DNA from 3 places in the Arthrobacter sp. KUASC02 genome. Region 2 is predicted to be linked to each of the others. Evidence: riboswitches for the same ligand, from Rfam matches in the RefSeq annotation. Region 2 holds a riboswitch; each other region holds the start of a gene.
The links. A riboswitch is a leader RNA that binds a small molecule or an ion and turns the genes downstream of it on or off. The one in region 2 is predicted to bind thiamine pyrophosphate.
Positions count from the first base shown of each region.

Region 1: another riboswitch for thiamine pyrophosphate. It lies ahead of thiO (glycine oxidase ThiO); the one in region 2 lies ahead of thiC (phosphomethylpyrimidine synthase ThiC).
Region 3: another riboswitch for thiamine pyrophosphate. It lies ahead of AC6JAC_RS09960 (bifunctional hydroxymethylpyrimidine kinase/phosphomethylpyrimidine kinase); the one in region 2 lies ahead of thiC (phosphomethylpyrimidine synthase ThiC).

Region 1 is NZ_AP046053.1:1,704,350-1,710,984, forward strand. It holds gene AC6JAC_RS07825 (DNA-methyltransferase) at 1-302, opposite strand, end outside; gene AC6JAC_RS07830 (DEAD/DEAH box helicase) at 311-2,038, opposite strand; gene AC6JAC_RS07835 (RNB domain-containing ribonuclease) at 2,338-3,813, opposite strand; gene AC6JAC_RS07840 (ferritin-like domain-containing protein) at 3,855-4,529, shown strand; gene thiE (thiamine phosphate synthase) at 4,530-5,210, opposite strand; TPP riboswitch at 5,237-5,356, shown strand; gene thiO (glycine oxidase ThiO) at 5,343-6,635, shown strand, end outside.
Region 2 is NZ_AP046053.1:2,070,001-2,076,635, reverse strand. It holds gene rimM (ribosome maturation factor RimM) at 1-334, opposite strand, end outside; gene AC6JAC_RS09460 (RNA-binding protein) at 503-745, opposite strand; gene rpsP (30S ribosomal protein S16) at 747-1,169, opposite strand; gene AC6JAC_RS09450 (hypothetical protein) at 1,354-1,791, opposite strand; gene AC6JAC_RS09445 (VOC family protein) at 1,904-2,779, opposite strand; gene AC6JAC_RS09440 (amidohydrolase family protein) at 2,858-3,946, opposite strand; TPP riboswitch at 4,030-4,137, shown strand; gene thiC (phosphomethylpyrimidine synthase ThiC) at 4,132-6,018, shown strand; gene AC6JAC_RS09430 (alpha/beta fold hydrolase) at 5,987-6,635, opposite strand, start outside.
Region 3 is NZ_AP046053.1:2,170,790-2,177,424, reverse strand. It holds gene rplU (50S ribosomal protein L21) at 1-224, opposite strand, end outside; gene AC6JAC_RS09960 (bifunctional hydroxymethylpyrimidine kinase/phosphomethylpyrimidine kinase) at 548-2,137, opposite strand; TPP riboswitch at 2,120-2,217, opposite strand; gene AC6JAC_RS09955 (Rne/Rng family ribonuclease) at 2,349-5,717, opposite strand; gene AC6JAC_RS09950 (vitamin K epoxide reductase family protein) at 6,187-6,635, shown strand, end outside.

The DNA.
Region 1 (6,635 bases), 370 kb from region 2:
CGCCACGCTTCCACGAGCCTGGGTTCCAGGAACGACCAGTAGTCGCTAAAGGCGTCGTCGTATTTGTGCAGGGCGCCTTTGATCGTGTCATAGGAGCGGCCCTTGAAACCCACGCGGTCGCCGCCGCCGTCCGCGTTCCGCACCATGGTGGTCTGCTGCCGGCTCTGGGCGCGGCCGGTGTTGAACGGCGGGTCGACGTAGATGAGTGTGAAGGCGCCGTCCGGCAGCGTGGGGAGGTACTCGGCGTTGTCCGCGTGTACCACCAGATTGCTGCCGTCCGGCGCCCAGACGGTGTCAGTCATTGAGGGGGTTAGGCCTCGGCGCCGCTTGGTTGCGAGTCGCCGCCGGCAACCACCTCGCCGTTGCGGCGGCGGGTGCGGGTCCGGCGCCGGGCCCGGGTTGCCCGGTCCACCTCGGCCGGGGCGCTGGCTGAAGCTGCCCGTGCCGAGACGGGGGCCTGAGCCGGAGCCTCGGCCGGGGCGGCGGCGTCCGTTTCGGCGGGACGACGGCGGCGATCACCCGAGCGTCCGCCGGCTTCGGCGCCACTGCGGCGCGGGGTCCTGCTGCCGGTGCGGCCGCTGTCGCGCCCGCCTCCGGTGTTTCCGCCACGGGCGGTGTCCCGGCCGCTGTCCCTGGAGCTGCTGCGCCCCGGCTTCTTGCCGGTCTCGCCCAGGTCCTCCAGGACTTCGGCGTCGACGCCGGCAAGGACGCGCTTGTCGCGGGGCAGGCGGCCCTTGGTGCCTTCGGGGATGTCCAGCTCTTCGTAGAGGTGCGGCGAGGAGGAGTAGGTTTCCACCGGCTCCGGGTAGCTCAGGCCCAGCGCCTTGTTGATCAGGCCCCAGCGGGGCATGTCGTCCCAGTCAACGAAGGTCACAGCAGTGCCCTTGTTGCCGGCGCGGCCGGTGCGGCCCACGCGGTGCAGGTAGATCTTTTCGTCCTCCACGCACTGGTAGTTGATCACGTGCGTGACGTCGTCGACGTCGATGCCGCGGGCGGCGACGTCGGTGGCCACCAGGACGTCAACCTTGTTGTTGCGGAAGGCACGCAGTGCCTGTTCGCGGGCGCCCTGGCCGAGATCGCCATGGATGGCGGCGGCGGCGAAGCCGCGGTCCACCAGTTCCTCGGCCACCTTGGCGGCGGTGCGCTTGGTCTTGGTGAAGATGATGGTGCGGCCGCGTCCGCGGGCCTGCAGGATTCGGGCGACGACCTCGACCTTGTCCATACTGTGGGCGCGGTAGATCAGCTGGCGGATGTCGCGCTTGGTGAGGCCCTCGTCGTCCGGGTCAGCAGCACGGATGTGGGTGGGCTGGGTCATGTAGCGGCGGGCCATGGCGATGACCGGGCCGGGCATGGTGGCCGAGAACAGCAGGGTCTGGCGGACGGCCGGGGTTCCGGCGATCAGCGTCTCGACGTCCGGCAGGAAGCCGAGGTCCAGCATTTCGTCGGCCTCATCGAGGATGACGATCTTGACGTTCTTCAGGCTCAGGTGCTTCTGCTTGTACAGGTCGATCAGGCGGCCGGGGGTACCGACAACAACTTCGACGCCCTTTTGCAGGGCTTCCACCTGCGGCTCATAGGCGCGGCCGCCGTAGATGGTGGCAATGCGGGCATTGCGCTTCTTCGCGGCATTTTCCAGGTCCTTGGCCACCTGGACGGCGAGTTCGCGGGTCGGAACGATCACCAGGGCCTGCGGGGCGCCCGGGACGGCCAGCTTGTCGAATCCGGGGTCGTCGCGCCCCACCACGCGCTGCAGCGCGGGGATGCCGAAGCCCAGGGTCTTGCCGGTACCGGTCTTCGCCTGGCCGATGATGTCGTGGCCGGCGAGGGCCACGGGCAGGGTCATCGCCTGGATGGGGAAGGGGTGGGTGATTCCGGCGTCGGCCAAGGACTCGACGATGTCGGCGCGGACGTTGTAGTCGGCGAAGGTTTTTTCCTCGATCTCGTGCGGTTTTTCGTCCGAGATGATGGTCTCTTCCGGCTCGATCGATTCGGTGCCGGTGTCGTCGGTCAGAAGTTGGTGCGTGTGCAATTCACTCACAGGGGAGTTTCCTTATTCATTTGGGCATTGGCGCTGCTTGCTCAACGGGGCCGGCCGCAAGGCCGTTCCGGAGCACGCTCAGGCGCGCAAGCAAATCCAGTGGAAGCCGATCGCGGGCTATCTAAATGCTGGCACTGGGGACCAACGGGTGTATCTCAAGATCGCGTAGGGGCGGGCTTGTTGAATTCAAAAATCATGGAAATCAACGACCGGGCATCCATTACTACCCCTTCAGTCTAGCTGTTGACCGCAACCATCACCGACTGACGCCCCGGGCACGGCCCATAGTCAATCCTCAATCACTCCACCAGCTCCAGCCGGATCTCGCGTGTGTCGATGTCCGAGGAGATCAGCCTGACCCGGACAGTGGTGCCGGATTCGAGTTCGCCGGGGCACCTGGCCGTCACCGCGGGGTCCGCGATCTGGATGATGCCGGACGGTCCGTTCCCGTTGCCGTTGCCGCCGCCGTTTCCGTTCGTCTTGCCCGGTTTGGACCCGGAGATGACCACGGCGTCGAACTCCTGCCCGATGTGGTTGACGAGGAGGGCGGCCTCCACCGTGTCCAGGGCCAGCCGCTCCATCCTTGCTGCCAGCTGGTCCGAGGCCGCCATGATCTCCGGCAGGGACGGCAGGGCGTCACGGGCCCAGCCGGGAACAGCGGTCCGGTTGCTCAGCGCCTCACAGATCACCAGGACAAAACGGTCTATCAGGCGCCGCAGCGGGGCCGTGGTGTGCGCGTAGGCAGCTCCGATTGCGGACTGGATGGCGTCCTTCGGCACGGTGCCGTCGAAGGGCGTATAGCCGGCACCCCGGAACAACATGCCGGCGGAGTGCAGGATGGCCAGCTGCCGGGGGTCGGTGGGATCAAGGGAGCGCAGGTATTCCCCGTAGCTGGCCCGGCCGTCCCAGGGCTTTCCGAGCGCGTTGGTCTGCCGCTTGAAGTGCAGGAGCGAGCGTTCATCGGGGGACGGCATGGTCCGCAGGATGCCCACTTTGCCTTCGAGCATGAGGTCCGCCGCGGCCATGCCGGTCATGAGGGAGATCTGGGCGTTCCAGTCCTCCACCGGAAGGGACGGGGCAGCCACAATGCGGTAGCCGCCGTCGGGCAGCTGTTCGATGTCCTGTTCCGGCATGTTCAGGCTGGCTCCGCCCCGCAGCCTCTCCAGTTCCACCCGCTTGAGCCCTACTTCCTTGAGCAGTTGCAGGACGGGGGCGGCAGTGCCGGCGTCGAGTTCGGCCTGGACACCCTTGTAGCTGAGCTTGGCACGGCTCCGGATTTTGGCGCGGCGCACCAGCACCGACTGCACACGGGCTGCTTCGTCCAGGTCGAACTCCCAGACGAAAGCGGAGCACAACTGGCCGGCCAGCAGGCTGCCTGCCTCTTCGCTGATGACTTCCGGGTGCAGCGGAATCCGCCCGTCCGGGGCGTAGAACGTCTGCCCCCGGCGGCGGGTTTCGGCATCCAGCGCCCCGCCCGGTGCCACAAAGGACGGCACATCGGCGATGGCGTAGAACACCTTGTATCCGTCGCCGGACCGCTCGATGAACAGGGCCTGGTCCAGGTCCGTGGACGACGCCGGATCTATGGTCACAAAGCCCACATCCGTAAGGTCCAGGTCCGGCATTTTGTGTTCCGCAATGGCCGCCAGCGCATCCTGCAGGACATCGTCAGGGAAAGGCCCCGGCAGTTCCAACTCCGTGCGGAGCGCGTTCAGCGCGTCGGCCAGCCGGTTGGTCTGTTCGTGGACACTTGGAGTCAGGCGATGATGGGACACGAAAGTCAGGTTAGCTCCATTTCCGCCATTAGTCTTGGACGATGAGCTCAACCCCGGCTGACACTGCTCGCTACAACCGCTTCGTCACAGACCTGTTCGGAATGATGGCCTACGGCGAGCTGTCGGCCTTTGAGCGTTTTGCCGCCGACGCGCGCTATTCACCCACCCTCCACGACCGTGCCGTGCTCGGCAGGATCGCCGTAGTGGAGTTCCGGCACTACGAACTGGTGAGCGCCAGGCTCGAGGCCAGGGGGATCGACGCCGAGGACGCCATGTTGCCGTTCCAGCCGGCAGTGGACTATTTCCACTCGCGGACACGCCCGGCCGACTGGTTCGAATCACTGATGAAGGCCTATGTCATCGACACGGTCTCCGCCGACTTCTACCGGGCCATCTCACACTACGTCGACGCCGAAACACGGGAGCTCATCGAACAGATCCAGGCCTCCGATGAAACGACGGAGGTTCTCCGCGACCGGCTCAAGGGCGCCCTCGCCGATGATCCCAGGCTCGCCTCCAGGCTGGCGCTGTGGGGCAGGCGGCTGCTGGGCGAAGCCCTGACCCAGGCGCAGCGCGTCAGCTACGAGCACGCGTTCCTCGGAAACCTGATCGGCGGGGAGGACACCGCCGCGGCGAAGGAGCTGGTCAGCGGCCTGATTGCCGGGCTGGCGGAAAACCACTCCAAGCGGATGACGCAGCTCGGACTGACCGGGTAGTCAGGATGCGCCGGCGTCGAGCGCTTCGAGCAGTGACCGCGCGGCTGCGGCGGGGTCGTCAGCCTCGGTGATGGCGCGGACCACCACGATCCGCTGCGCCCCTGCAGCCACCACCTGCTCGACGTTGCCCAGGTCAACGCCGCCGATGGCGAACCACGGGACCGTGGTCCCGCCTGCTGTTTCGTTGCCGCTGGCCCCGGCCGCGTAGCGGACCAGGTCGAGGCCGACGGCGGCCCGGCCCGGCTTCGTGGGCGTGGCCCAGACCGGCCCCACGCAGAAGTAGTCCAGCCCGCCGGTACCGCGGGAGGCGGCCACCGCGGCGTCGATCTGTTCGGTGCCGTGCGTTGACAGGCCGATCACGGCGTCGTTGCCGAGGAACTTCCGGGCAGCCGCCAGCGGAAGATCCTTCTGCCCGATGTGCAGCACCGGTGCGCCGGAGAGCGAGGCGACATCCGCGCGGTCGTTGACCGACCAGAGGCGTCTGTGGCGGCGCGCAACGGACTGCAGCACATCAAGAAGCTCGAGTTCTTCGGCTGCCTCCAGGTTCTTGTCGCGGAGCTGGATGATGTCGACGCCGCCGGCGTAGGCGGCATCCACGAAGTCTTCGAAGTCGCCGCGATCCGTGCGGGCGTCGGTGCAAAGGTACAGGCGGGCGTCAGTGAGGAGAGCTTGCTCGGTCATGGCACCAGCCTAGTTCCCCTAAACTGGGGGAGTACCGCGGGAGCCCGCAGCAGCTGTCACAAAGCTGCAGGGCTGAGAGGGCGTCAGAGCCGACCGCTTGACCTGATCCGGTTAGTACCGGCGTAGGGAAGGATGACAATGACCCCGCAATCCCCAACGGGCAGCCCCGCCGCGCGCAGCCGCGACATCAGCGCCGACGTCGCCGTGGTTGGCGGTGGAATCATCGGCCACGGCATCGCCTGGGAGGCCCGGCAGTCGGGCCGGTCCGTGGTGCTCATCGATGACGCGCCCGGCACCGGAGCGAGCTGGGCCGCCGCCGGCATGCTGGCACCGGTCAGCGAACTCCACTACCAGGAGGAGGACCTCCTGGAGCTCATGCTTCACTCCTCCGCGCTGTGGCCCGGCTTTGCCGCGAGCCTTCAACCCGGGGGGAAACCCGGAGAATCCGGCAGCGGCGGCCCGGACACCGGCTACCTCACGACGTCGACCCTCGCCGTGGGTGTCGACGCCGCCGACCGCCGGGCGCTCGCCGACCTGCGCGGCGTCCAGCTGTCGAGCGGCCTCACGGTGGAACCGCTGACAGTCAGGGAGGCGCGGGCACGGGAACCGTTGCTGAGCCCCGGAATCTCCTGTGCCTTCGACATCCCGGCGGACCACCAGGTGGATCCCCGCAAGCTCCTCGCCCTGATCGCCGAGTCGCTGGCAGGTTCCGCCGTGCGCCGGCGGGCGGACGGCCTGCTGTGGGCGGACGGGCGGGTCAGCGGCATCACCCTGGCCGGGGGAGGTGCGGTGCATGCCGGGGAGACGATCATTGCCAACGGGCTGGAGTCTGCGGCCCTCAACGGGTTGCCCGCGGGACTGAAGCTGCCCCTCCGCCCGGTGTACGGCGACATCCTGCGCCTGCGGGTCCCCGCCTACCTGCGGCCGCTGCTGACATCCACCGTCCGCGGCATGGTCCATGGGGTTCCCGTCTACATCGTGCCCCGGCAGGACGGAACCGTGGTGATCGGGGCCACCCAGCGTGAAGACGCCCTCCCGGGGGCAGAGGCTGCCGGCCTTGGAACCGAACACGCAACGCCGGCCCGTTCAGCTGTTTCCGCCGGCGGCGTCTACCAGCTGCTCCGTGACGCGCAGGTGCTGGTTCCGGCCGTCGCCGAACTGGAACTCCTGGAAGCCACGGCGCGGGCCCGTCCGGGAACACCGGACAACGCGCCCCTGCTGGGGCGCGTAGCCGCCGCGGGAACCGGCGGCGACGTCGAGGGGTTGATCATTGCCACCGGGTTCTTCCGGCACGGTGTCCTGCTCACTCCTGCGGCGGGGTCCATCTGCAGGCAGCTCATGGACGGCAACGCCGATCCCCGCTGGGCGCCCTTCCGGCCCGACCGGTTTTCCGTCCCCGCGCCGACGCCGGGAACGCCGGCAGCG
Region 2 (6,635 bases):
CGACGGTGTCGCCCACGCGGACCTCGAGGCCGACGAGCTCGTGCTCGTACCAGCCTTCGTCGTCGTCCTCGTCGAGCTCTTCCGTCTCGATGAACAGCCGGGCGCCGCGCAGGGCCTCAGCCTGGTTGCGCGTCTCGACGCCCTCGAATCCCAGCAGCAGGATGTCCTTGTTCCAGCGTGCACTGTCCACGGTCAGCGTTCCGACCGAGGCGGGCTCAACCACGAATTCCGTGCCCGGAACGAAGCGGTCCTCCGGCGCATCGGTCAGGACCTGGACGGTCACTTCGCCGCGGATGCCGTGCGGTTTGCCGATTCGTGCCACCTGAAGCTGCATCTGTTCCTCTGTTCCGGGATTCGTTCTGTACTGGTTTTACTGCGGCCGGTTGCGGGGACTCGCTCCACCGCGCGCCCGCCGCCGCGCCGGGTTCTTCCTGAAAACAGTCCGGCCCCTCCACCATAATCTGGTGAAGGGGCCGGACTTGAGACAAATAGTGCGGGGCGTTTACCGGCGGCGGTCGGTGTCGACGACGTCGACCCTAACCTGTTCGCCGCCGGCCAGCGCCGCAACGACAGTGCGCAGTGCGCGTGCCGTGCGGCCCTGACGACCGATCACCCGTCCGAGGTCATCCTGGTGAACTCGCACCTCGAGGGTGTCCCCGCGGCGGTTGTTCTTGGCGCTGACCTTGACGTCCTCAGGACTGTCAACGATCCCGCGGACAAGGTGTTCGAGCGCTTCTGCCAGCAATTTACTCAGCCTCGGTGGTCTCTGCTTCAGCTTCGGTGGAAGCTTCGGCTGCTTCGTCCTTCTTGGCCTTCTTGGTGATGGCTTCCGGGATGATCACGGAACCCTTTTCCGGGGTAACGAAGGCAGCCTTGGGAGCCTTGGTCTTCAAGGTGCCCTCCTGGCCGGGGAGACCCTTGAACTTCTGCCAGTCACCGGTGATCTTGAGGATCGCGGCAACCTGCTCGGACGGCTGTGCGCCGACTCCGAGCCAGTACTGGGCACGGTCCGTGTCAACCTCGATGTACGAGGGCTCTTCGGTGGGGTGGTACTTGCCGATCTCTTCGATCGCACGGCCGTCACGCTTGGAGCGTGCGTCCATGACAACGATGCGGTAGTACGGTGCGCGCATCTTGCCGAAGCGCTTAAGGCGAATCTTTACGGCCACTTTTGTGGTCACTCCTGTTTCTGAAACGGGGTCGAGCCCGGCGTTCTGCACCCGTGGGGCGGGCCGTACTAGGGGGTTCTAAAAGGACAAGATCCGGACGCGGAGAGAGGGGCCACGCAGATCAAGTACCTGTTCATTGTGCCAGATCAGCGCCGGGATTTCGACTTGACACCCGGCGGCCCGGTCAGGCCGACCAAACGTACAGGCCGGTCCGGGCGTTGGCGTCCACGCTGCCGGCCATCTGCGCGAGCCGCTGGACATAGCCAAGGGCCTCCTCGGAGCCGAAGGGCATGTCCTCCTCGGCCGCCCACCTGGCGGCAACATCCTCCAGAACGTTGCCCTCGCCCTCGATCTCGTAGCTGAGGAGTTCCGCGAGCGCCCGGACCATGGCCGGCGGTACGCCCAAGAGGGAATCACTGGCCACGTCCACCATGGCGAGTTCATAGTCCGCGCCGGCCGCGTGCACGGCCGCTCCGGCCAGGTCGCCGAGCTGCTCAATCTCGAAATCGCTGATGTCCGGAATCCGCAGCGAGTCAGGAGCCGCGGGCCCGCCGCCCTCAAGTGCCCCCGCGCGCTTGAGCGCCTCATCGTGGGTGGAAACAAAGATTTCAGTAAAACCCATGGAAATCATCCTCACTCCGTCGGCGCTGCGATGGTCCCGCCGGGCACCTTTACAGCTGCCCCGGACGTCCGGAATCAGCCTAACGCAGAAGGACGCGCAGGTCAGCGACGCCTCAGCGGACGGCGACGCGGATCCGGTTGCGCCACGGATCCTCGAACCGCAGCTCCACTCCGGTGTGGTGCGACGCCACACCGGCAACCCGCAAACGGTCGGCGAGTGCGCCGACGTCGTCCGTTCCCGGCACTTCGATCAGGACTTCGCCCAAGCCCAAGGTGTCCTTCCGGGGCCCCGCTCCGCGGCTGTTCCAGACATTCATTGCCATGTGGTGGTGGTAGCCGCCGGCGGAGACGAACAGTGCCTGCCCGTGCCATCCGGCGGTTTTCTCGAAACCAAGAGTGCCCACGTAGAAGTCATGGGCCGACCGGACATCGCCCACCTGAAGATGGACGTGGCCGACGCCGGCATGGGACTCACGCTGGCCGCTTACCGCTTCCTCAGTGAGGAATTCCTGCAGGAACCGCTGCGGCGGGAGGGCAAGGCTGTCCATGACCACGCTGGTCCCCTCCCAGGACCAGTCACTGCGGGGACGGTCCCAGTACAGCTCGATGCCGTTGCCCTCGGGGTCGCTGAAGTAGAAGGCCTCACTGACGAGGTGGTCGGCGCTGCCGGTGAACAGCCGCGGCTCATACCGGGCCGCCGAAGCCACCGTGGCAGCGAGCGACGGCCTGTCTTCGAAGAGCAGGGCGGTGTGGAACAGTCCGGCTTCACCCCGGGCCGGAAGGTTGAGCCCGGGGGCGGGTGCCAGATGGACCAGGGGCGTTCCGCGCCGGCCAAGGTACACGCCGCCGTCCTGCTCAGCCACGACTTCCAGCCCGAGCGCGCGCTGGTAATAGTCCGTCATCAGCTTCATGTCCCCGACCTTGAGCATCACCGTGCCCATGGCGAGATCCGCCGGCAGCAGGTCCTTGCTGCTGGATTCTGTGGTCATGGCAACTCCAAACTCCCGAAACTCTGCCGCCGGTCCTCCGGTGACGCTTACATAGAATAAATTACTTGAACCTTCAATTTATTCCTGGCGGAGCCGACGTCCCCGAAGAATGATGTGCGCCAGGTTCCGCAGCGTTTCCGGACTGATCCTGGGGTCCTGTTCGCACAGTACGACGTCGGCGCTGGCACCCTCGGCGATACCCTCCGCTCCGAGCCACTTCCGGGCGCCCCACGACGCCGCGTCCAGCGCCGCCGCCGCCGGCAGGCCGGCGGTGTGGAGCGCCTGGATCTCGTCCACGATCCGGCCATGGCCGATGACGCTGCCCGCATCCGTCCCGGCGTAGATCGGCACACCCGCTTCGAAGGCTTCCACAATCCGCTCGTTCCGCCGCTGCCACAAGGCGCGCATGTGTGCGGCATACACCGGAAACTTCGCTTCCGCCCGGGCCGCGATGTCCGGGAACGTTGCAATGTTGATCAGCGTGGGAACAATAGGGACGCGCTGTTCCACGAAGCGCGGTATGTGCCGCGGGAGGAGTCCGGTGCCGTGTTCGATGCAGTCGATGCCGGCGTCGAGCATGTCATCCAGCGTGTCTTCGGCGAAACAGTGCGCGGTCACCCGGGCACCTTCATCGTGGGCGGCGCGGACGGCATCCCGCACCACGGCGGCCGGGAACGACGCCGCGAGGTCGCCGGCGCCGCGGTCGATCCAGTCCCCCACGAGCTTGACCCAGCCGTCACCCGCGCGCGCCTGCTTCCGCACGGCTTCGACCAGTCCGTCCGGCTCGACTTCAATGGCGAATCCGCGCAGGTAGCGGCAGGTCCTGGCAATGTGGCGTCCCGCCCGGATGATCCGCGGCAGCTCCGGACGCTGCTGGATCCACCGCGTGTCATGCACCGCTCCGGCGTCGCGGACCAGCAGCGTGCCGGCCTCAAGGTCTGTCACGGCCTGCTCTTCGGCGATGGACTCGGACACATCCCCGTCGGGTCCAAGGCCGATGTGACAATGTGCGTCCACGAGGCCCGGAAGCACCCAGCCGTCCAGCACCACGTCCGGCGGAGCGGCCGGCCGGGTGAATGTCAGCCTGCCGTCCAGGGCCCAAAGGCCGTCCCGTTCCTGGTCGGGGGCGGTCAGCACGGTCCCGGTGAATTCGATGATTCCACGCATGCCTCCAGCCTAGACCGCGGTTCCGGGTCGTGGATGTGAACCTCGTGTGACGTGGAGGCTGCCCGGGCCTGTGGTAGCTTCGTCTACGACCACACGGGTGCCCCTGCAGGGGCTGAGATCGGGCTGACGCGGCCTGCGACCGTCGAACCTGTCCGGGTAATGCCGGCGAAGGAAGTGAGTATTCCGTGAATACACCAGAAACACAGCTGAACCCTGCCCAAAATGGGTCCGCCGCCAGCCAGGCGGGCACTCATGAAACGCAGTCCCTGAAGTCCCATTCACTGGCGTTCATCGCCGACGAGGCCACCGGGATCCGGGTGCCGGTGACCGAAATTGCCCTGGAGGATTCGCCGGGGGGCGCGGCCAACCCGCCCTTCCGGGTCTACCGGACAGCAGGGCCCGGCAGCGATCCGGTGGTGGGATTGGAACCGTTCAGGACCCGGTGGATTGAATCCAGGGCGGACACCGAGCCGTACAGCGGCAGGGAACGGAACCTCCTCGACGACGGCAAGTCGGCCGTGCGCCGGGGCGCTGCGTCCGCGGAGTGGAAGGGCGCGCAGCCGGTGCCCCGCCGTGCGGTCGCGGGCCGCACCGTCACCCAGATGCACTACGCCCGGCAGGGCGTGGTGACTCCCGAAATGCAGTTCGTCGCGCTACGGGAAAACTGCGATGTTGAGCTGGTGCGCAGCGAAGTTGCCGCGGGCCGAGCCATCATCCCCAACAACATCAACCACCCGGAGTCCGAGCCGATGATCATCGGCAAGGCCTTCCTCGTGAAGATCAACGCCAACATCGGCAACTCGGCTGTTACCAGTTCCATCGCCGAGGAGGTCGACAAGCTGCAGTGGGCCACCCAGTGGGGTGCAGACACGGTGATGGACCTGTCCACCGGAGACGACATCCACACCACCCGGGAATGGATCATCCGCAACTCGCCGGTGCCGATCGGCACCGTGCCCATCTACCAGGCCTTGGAGAAGGTCAACGGCGAGGCCAACAAACTGACGTGGGAAATTTTCCGCGACACCGTCATCGAGCAGTGCGAACAGGGTGTGGACTACATGACCATCCACGCCGGAGTCCTGCTGCGCTACGTACCGCTGACGGCCAACCGCGTCACCGGCATCGTCTCACGCGGAGGATCCATCATGGCGGGCTGGTGCCTGGCCCACCATCAGGAAAACTTCCTGTACACGCACTTCGACGAACTGTGCGAGATCTTCGCCAAGTACGACGTTGCGTTCTCGCTTGGCGACGGGCTGCGGCCCGGCGCGACGGCGGACGCAAACGACGCCGCGCAGTTCGCAGAGCTGGATACGTTGGCTGAGCTGACGCAGCGCGCCTGGGAATTCGATGTGCAGGTGATGGTGGAGGGCCCCGGACATGTGCCGTTCCACCTTGTCAGGGAAAACGTGGAGCGCCAGCAGGAACTCTGCAAGGGAGCACCCTTTTACACGCTCGGGCCGCTGGTCACGGACATAGCTCCCGGCTACGACCACATCACGTCAGCCATCGGCGCCACGGAAATCGCCCGTTACGGCACGGCCATGCTCTGTTACGTCACACCCAAGGAACACCTGGGGCTGCCGAACAAGGACGACGTGAAGACCGGTGTGATCACTTACAAGATCGCCGCCCACGCCGCCGACCTCGCCAAGGGCCACCCGGGGGCCCATGAACGTGACGACGCCCTGTCCAAGGCCCGGTTCGAATTCCGCTGGCGGGACCAGTTTGCCCTGTCTCTGGACCCTGTCACGGCTGAGGCCTTCCATGACGAGACGCTGCCGGCGGAACCGGCAAAGACTGCGCATTTCTGCTCCATGTGCGGGCCCAAGTTCTGCTCCATGCGCATCAGCCAGGACATCCGGGACGAATACGGTTCAGCCGAAGCCCAGACCGCCCTGGCCGAGATGGCGGCAGGCATGCGGGAGAAGAGCAACGAATTCCTGGCAGCCGGCGGCAAGGTCTACCTTCCGGAACTGCAGCTTCCCCGCCAGGAACAGCCGGACCTGCGCAATGCCACAGCGGGTGAAGGCGCCGCTAAGACGCCTGTGAGTGCTGACGCCGGCTGACCTCTGCAATAAATGACCGGATGAACCGGTCTCCCTCCACGGAGTCCTGAGGCCGGTGCCCGCCCGCTGCAACGCGGTGCAGGGCACCGGTTTCGCGCAGGTACCCGGCAATCTCCTCGTACAGCGGCTCCCAGCCGCCGGTGAGCACAAGCGTAGGGACTCCCGGGACGATCTCCAGCGGCGCCTCCCACGGGGGCGCCTGCAGCCGGAGCCTGCGGGCGCTGTTGAGCGCTTCCGGTGTGGCCGGGCCGTCGCTGTGAACGGAAAATGCGCGCCGGACGAACTCCCGCTGGAAGTCGTCGTCGCCCAGCTGGTGCCGCACATCGAATAGGGGCTGCATCAGGGACCGGTGCGCTGCCGTCGCGGGCAGTTCGGCGGTCAGCGACAGGCACGCGGGCTCCACCAGGGTGAGGGAGTGCACCAGGTCCGGGCGCTCCACAGCCGCCATCATCGCCGCGATGGCGCCCTGGGAATGGGCCACCACATGACCGCCGGCAGCGCCGCGGCCTTCATCCGCCAAAGCGGCCAGCACAATCCGGGCGTCGGCCTGGAAGTCCGACTCAAGAGGTTCCGCCACCGGGTCAAAGCCGTAGCGGCGCAGGAACAGTGCGTCATAG
Region 3 (6,635 bases), 100 kb from region 2:
TGGATGACGATCTTCGGACCACGAAGGTCCTGGAGGATCTCAGCCGTAACCGTTACCTTGGCCAGGTCCGCAGCGGCAGACGTGACTTTGTCACCGTCTACCAGGAGCAGTGCGGGCAACTCAATGGTGCTGCCGGCTCCACCGGGGACGCGGTTCAGGGTAACGAAGTCTCCAACGGAAACCTTCTCTTGGCGGCCGCCTGCGCGGACAATCGCGTACACCACTGGGGAACTCACTTCTCTCGACGTTTATTACTAGATTTGCGTGCGGAACCTGGGTCCAATTGTTTGGCCTGGCTCACGCTGTGCCTCAACGCCGGTGGATTCCCCGGGGGAACCCATGAGTTATCCCACGAACCATTCCGCTTGTCATTCCAAACAGACTGTTCCGGGGTCATAACCCAAGTGTTGGCGTAAGCACCGAAGATCTAGACTACGCTAATTTTGCCTTCGGCCGCAAATGAGGCTGGCTCCGACGGTAGTACGTGATAGGCGCCACTCTGTGCAATACAGACTGCCGCTGCAACGACTTCCGGAACCGTGCCCCATTACCTTACCGGCTCCGGAACACTTTGCGGTGCAGCATGCACGCGCGGCGCGTCGAAAAAGTCCACCTCGTAGCGGCACGACTGCCGGAAGGCCAGGCGCATGGCCTGCCGTTCTGCTGCAGAGGCAGCCTGTGCGGCGTCGTCGGTGATACGCACTGCCTCCCTGGTGGCGGCGGCGAATTCCTCGTCGGCGTACGTGCGGAGCCAGTCGGCGTAGGGATGGCCCGACGGCGACCCGGCCGCCTCGAACTGACCGTGCAAGGTGGCACCCACCTCGGCGTAAAGCCAGAAGCACGGCAGCACCGCGGCCACGAGCACTCCATAGCTTCCGGAAACAGATGAGGCCAGCAGGTGGTCCACGTAGGACTTGGTGACCGGTCCCAGGGCGGCGTCCACGTTCCGGGTGCTGAGCCACGTCCTGTGCAGTTCGGACTCCACTTCCAGGCATTGTTGCGCCGAGCGGGCCCAGAAGAGCTGTTCGGCCTCGGTGGGGGCAATGGCGGCGGCACGGGACAGAACCCTGGAATAGCCGTTCAGGTAGATGGCATCCTGGGCAAGGTAATACGCAAAGTGCTGCTCGGTAAGGGAGCCGTCGGCGAGGCCGCGGATGAAGTCCAGCCCGTAGATGTCATCCAGGTCCGCTCCGGCGTCCTGCCGGAGCGCCGCGGCGAACTCCCCTGCGGCCAGCGCATCCTGGCCCTTCGGCGCCAGATGGTGGAAATGGTGCACCGGGCCGTTGCCCGTTCCCACCTCCAGCGCTCCGGCTTCCCTGAGCGCTCCCTGCAGCCATGGCTTCACTGCCCGCAGGGATGCCTCCCAATCCCCCAGCCTTGCCTGCGCGGTGGCCATGGCCGAGGACAGGGAACAGCCGGTGCCGTGGCTGTTCCTGGTGTCGATCCGCGCGCCGGGGACCACCACAACGTCCTGGGCGAGCAGTCCTTCAGTGTTGACGAGGGCGTCGGGGCATTCGCCGCCCTCGAGGTGTCCGCCCTTGACCAGCACCGTGGTGCCCGCCTGCGCGGCGAGGCGCTTGCCCTGGCCGAGTGCCGCTTCCCAGTTGTCCGCCAGTGGCTCGTTGAGCAGCATCGCCAGTTCTGCCAGGTTCGGCGTGATGAGGTCGGCCAGCGGCAGCAGTTCGCGCAGCTCGGCCTCGGCAGCCTCCTGCAGGAGCCGGTCCCCGCTGGTGGCGACCATCACGGGGTCAAGAACCACGACGGCGGGACGGGCTTTCTCCAGCCAGCTACGGACGGCGGCAATCACCGCAGAGTCGCCCAGCATGCCGATTTTCACGGCGTCGATGCTGATGTCGTCGCTAATGGCCTCTAGCTGCGCAGTCAGGAAGCCGGCCGGCGGAACGTGGACCGCCCGGACACCGTGGGTGTTCTGTGCCGTCAGGGCGGTGATGGCAGCCATGCCGTATCCCCCGTTGGCGGCAATGCTTTTGAGGTCCGCCTGGATTCCCGCCCCGCCGGACGGATCGGAACCGGCGATGGCCAGCACCCGCGGCGTGCTGCGCAGCGGGCCGCCTCCCGGTGCAGGCGCTACGGGCGTGGCAGGAGTGGGCAGGAATGATGAAGCCAAAGGAGACATCCCTTCGCCGGTGCTAACCGGACAGGTTCAACGGGTCTGGATCTCAGCCGGCCCTGTGCGCGGCACCCCGTGTCAGTCCCCTAGCCTAGCTTTTCCCCGCAACGAACTCGCGGGCACGGCCCGAAACACGCGTATTGCTACGCCTGTCCCGGGCCGCACCCGCGGTGTCAGCTGGCTGAACGAAAGCCTGGCCTGATCAAAGCTCGTTGGCTCAGAGTTCCGAGGCCGGGACCCCCACGCCAAGGATGATCGGCTCGTTGGCCGGCGCCTTGGCGGGCGCATCCTTCTTCGCCGGCTCAGGTGCCTTGGCTTCGTGCGTGTGCCCTGATGCGGCAACCGGGGCAGTCTCGTGGTGTTCCACGGACGTCTCGTTCGCTGCGCCCTGGGCACGGCTCGCGCTTCGGTTGCGGCGGGGACGGCGGGCCCGGCCCTGCACCGCGGTGTGGTCGGTGTAGTCGGCTTCAACAGCCTGGGCCGCCGGCGCCTGCGCTGCCGGTGCCTGCGGTTCAACCGGTGATGCCGGAGCCTCTGCCGCGGCAGGCTCACCAAGGTGGGCGAAAGCTTCGGCCAGGCGGTCAAGGGTCAGTGCCGGTCCGGAGGCAGGGGCTTCTCCGGCGTGCTCTACGAACGGCAGTGCCACCTTTTCGCCGCCAAAGGTCAGGACCGCTGCCGGCCGCCCTGCAGCAGCCACTTCGGTTTCCGACACCTTCGCGGGCCGGGCCGCAGCGGGTGCAGACGGGGTGGCCTGCGTCGGAGCCGGCCGCGCCGGCGCTCCTGCCTGCCCGGCCGGGGACTGGGCGCCCTGTGCCTGGGCTGCCAGTGCCTGGCCTACTGCCTGTGCTGCGGCGGCCGCGGCCGCGGGGGCTGCATGGCCGGCCTCGGCATCGTGGAGGTGGGCAGCATGCGCTGCCGCTGCGATGTTGGCCAGCGCCACGCGGGTCGCTTCAGCCTTGGCATGGCGCTCGGCGTCGGTGGGCTCGTGGTGCACAGGAGCCGGCGTCAGCGGAGCAGCCTCGGAAGACGGCTGGCCGCCCTTGCCGCGTCGGCGGCTCTTGCGCTCCGTACGGGGTGGCTGCTGGGTTTCCGTCCGCGGCACGTGGTGTTCGGCGGCCACAACGTTGGCGCGGCGGTGTTCCACGGGCTCGTCGTGGGTGACGATGCCGCGGCCGGCGCATGCCTCGCACTGCTCGCCGAAGACTTCCAGGAGACCGGTGCCCATGCGCTTGCGGGTCATCTGCACGAGGCCCAGCGAGGTGACTTCGGCAACCTGGTGCTTGGTCCGGTCGCGTCCGAGGCACTCGACCATGCGGCGAAGCACAAGGTCGCGGTTGGATTCGAGCACCATGTCGATGAAGTCAATGACGATAATGCCGCCGATGTCGCGGAGCCGCAGCTGGCGCACCACTTCCTCGGCCGCTTCCAGGTTGTTCTTGGTGACGGTTTCCTCAAGGTTGCCGCCGCTGCCGGTGAACTTGCCGGTGTTGACGTCAACCACGGTCATGGCTTCGGTGCGGTCGATCACCAGGGAGCCGCCGGAAGGCAGGAAGACCTTGCGGTCCAAGGCCTTGTGGATCTGCTCGTCGATCCGCCAGGCCGCGAAGATGTCCGTGTCCTTGGTCCACTTTTCGAGCCGGCCCACCAGGTCCGGCGCCACGTACGTGACGTACGCCTCGATGGTGTCCCAGGCTTCCTCGCCGGAAACGATCAGCTTGGAGAAGTCCTCGTTGAAGACGTCGCGGACCACCTTGATGGTGAGGTCCGGTTCGCCGTAGAGCAGCTCCGGCGCAAGGATCTTGGTGGACGTGGCCTGGCCTTCGATGCCTTCCCACTGGGCGCGCAGGCGGTTGATGTCGTGCGTCAGCTCTTCCTCGGACGCCCCCTCGGCGGCCGTGCGGACAATAACGCCGGCATCTTCGGGGAGGCGGTCCTTCAGGATCCGCTTGAGCCGGTTGCGCTCGACGTCGGGCAGCTTGCGGGAGATCCCGGTCATGGAACCGCCGGGAACGTAGACGAGGTAGCGGCCGGGCAGGGAGATCTGGCTCGTCAGGCGGGCGCCCTTGTGGCCGACCGGGTCCTTGGTGACCTGGACCAATACGGAGTCCCCGGACTTCAGCGCGTTCTCGATCCGGCGCTGCTTGCCCTCAAGGTTGACGGCGTCCCAGTTGACCTCGCCGGCGTACAGCACGGCGTTGCGGCCGCGTCCGATATCCACGAATGCGGCTTCCATGGAGGGCAGGACGTTCTGGACCTTGCCCAGGTACACGTTGCCGATCAGGGAGTCCTGCTGGGTCTTGGAAACGAAGTGCTCGGCCAGGACGCCGTCTTCCAGGACGCCGATCTGGATTCTGTCGTCGCGCTGGCGGACGATCATCTGGCGGTCCACGGATTCGCGGCGGGCCAGGAACTCCGCCTCGGTAATCACGGTGCGGCGGCGGCCGGTGTCGCGGGATTCGCGGCGGCGCTGCTTCTTGGCCTCAAGCCGGGTGGAGCCCTTGACAGACGTGACGCGGTTGTTGACGGGCGCCTCGCTGATGGCCCGGGGCGCCCGGACGCGCGTCACGGTGTTGGGCGGGTCATCGTCTCCCCCGCCAGTGAGCTCAAGGTCCTGGTCGCCGCGGCGGCGGCGGCGACGGCGGCGGGACGTGACGCCGTCGTCCGCGGTAACGATGGACTCCTCATCGGCGTCCTCGTCGCCGGCGCCTTCGCCAGCCTCGGATTCGCCGGCAGCTTCCCGGTCGGTTACGCGGCTGCGGCCACGGCGTCCGCGGCTTCGACGGCGGCGCGAGCCACCGGCGTCGACATCCTCGCCCTCGCCCTCGTCCTCCGTCTCCTCGTCGCTTTCCTTGGCCGCGGCAGGCGCGGCTGCCGGGCGGACCACGGCGCTCAGGTCCGGTGCCTGGAAAATCATGGAGGTGACAGCGCCGGGTTCGAGGAAGAGCGCACCGACGGGGCTGGCGGCTTCAGCCGCTGCAGGCTGCGCCGGCTCGGCAGGTACGGGAGCGGCGGGTTCCTGGCCGGCGGCGGCCACGTTTTGTTCGGTCGGTTCAGTTGTTGCTGCCGGTTCAGTTGTTGCTGCGGATTCTGCTGCTACGGATTCGGCAGCGGGCGCGGCTTCCGTGGCGGCGGCAGGCTCAGCGGCCGGCTGGACGTCGGCGGCTTTGGCCGGGGCTTTGGCGCGTGAGGCACGGCGGCGGACAGGCTTTTCGACGACGGCGGCTTCTGCCGGCGCCTCAAGTGCCTGCCCGGTTTCACCCTGCCCGGTTTCAACCTGCTCTGCAGTAACCGTCACCGACGCGTCATCGGCGAATACCGGAAGCGGCTCGGCGGGCTCCACCTTTTTCCGTGAACGGCTGCGGCGCGCCGGCGGCTTTTCCACTGCAGCGGCTTCTTCCGCCGGGGTGTCTGCTGCCGGGGCTTCTGCTTCCGGGGTCTCCGCCCGGGCTGGCTCCGATTCGACGGCTTCAGTCTTGGGGACAACTTTGCGCCGTGTCCGGACGGCCCGCTTGGGCGCTGGGGGCGCTACTGCCTCTTCGCTAGCAGCGGTTTCTTCATTAATGGCTTGAACCTGGTCATTATCCATATGTGGCGACACTCCTGCCCCTGACGCACCGCCACATCCGGCACCCATTGGGGCACATATTGTCAAAACCCGCAGGCGTTGACAGAAGTCAATTGGATACCCTCAGGTTCGCACCGGCAGTGGGGTGCGGCAGCCCTGGAGGGCCGGTAGCGTTGTTCTGAAACCCGTTGTTCTCAAAGCCACAACCAGGTGCCGTCCAATGGCATTGCAGGTAGTCCGGGATCTATCGTGGATCCGGAGCATGCCCTGCTCATCATTGGCGGTCTTACAAACAAGCCACCGGACTGAAATTCGAATGTGGATCGTATTCCAGCCAGCTTCATTCTCTCATACGCTCAGTCAATCAACGCGGAAGCGGCGCGATCCGACCCACGATCAACGAGCGGCGGGGAGGAGTCTGTGGGGCCAGTCCAGCCTCCGGCGTTACAATCAGGGCGAGGAGCCCTCTAGAAAAAGGACGCGACATCCCATGCCCAGCATCTCCAATTCCATGCAGAACGACTTGGTGGACGGTGACCTCCGCGAACGTTCAGCGGCCCGGGAAGGCTTGCCTCCCATGACCCGGGACAAACCGTTTGGCTGGCTGCTGGTCATCACCGGCGTCATTGGCTGGCTCGCCTCCGGCGCCCTGGTCCTGGAGAAGCTCGCAGTCCTCATGGATCCCAACCATGTCACGGCCTGCGACATCAGTCCGTGGGTCTCCTGCGGAGCCGTCATGCAGACGTGGCAGAGTTCCCTCTTCGGCTTTCCCAACATGTTTATCGGCATCGTGGCGTTCGCCATCGTGATCACCACCGGCATGGCGGTTCTCTCCGGCGCCAAGTTTGCCCGCTGGTACTGGCTAGGCCTGCAGGCCGGCGTGACGCTTGGCTTTGCCTTCGTGGTGTGGCTGTGGTCGCAGGCGCTGTATTCCATCCA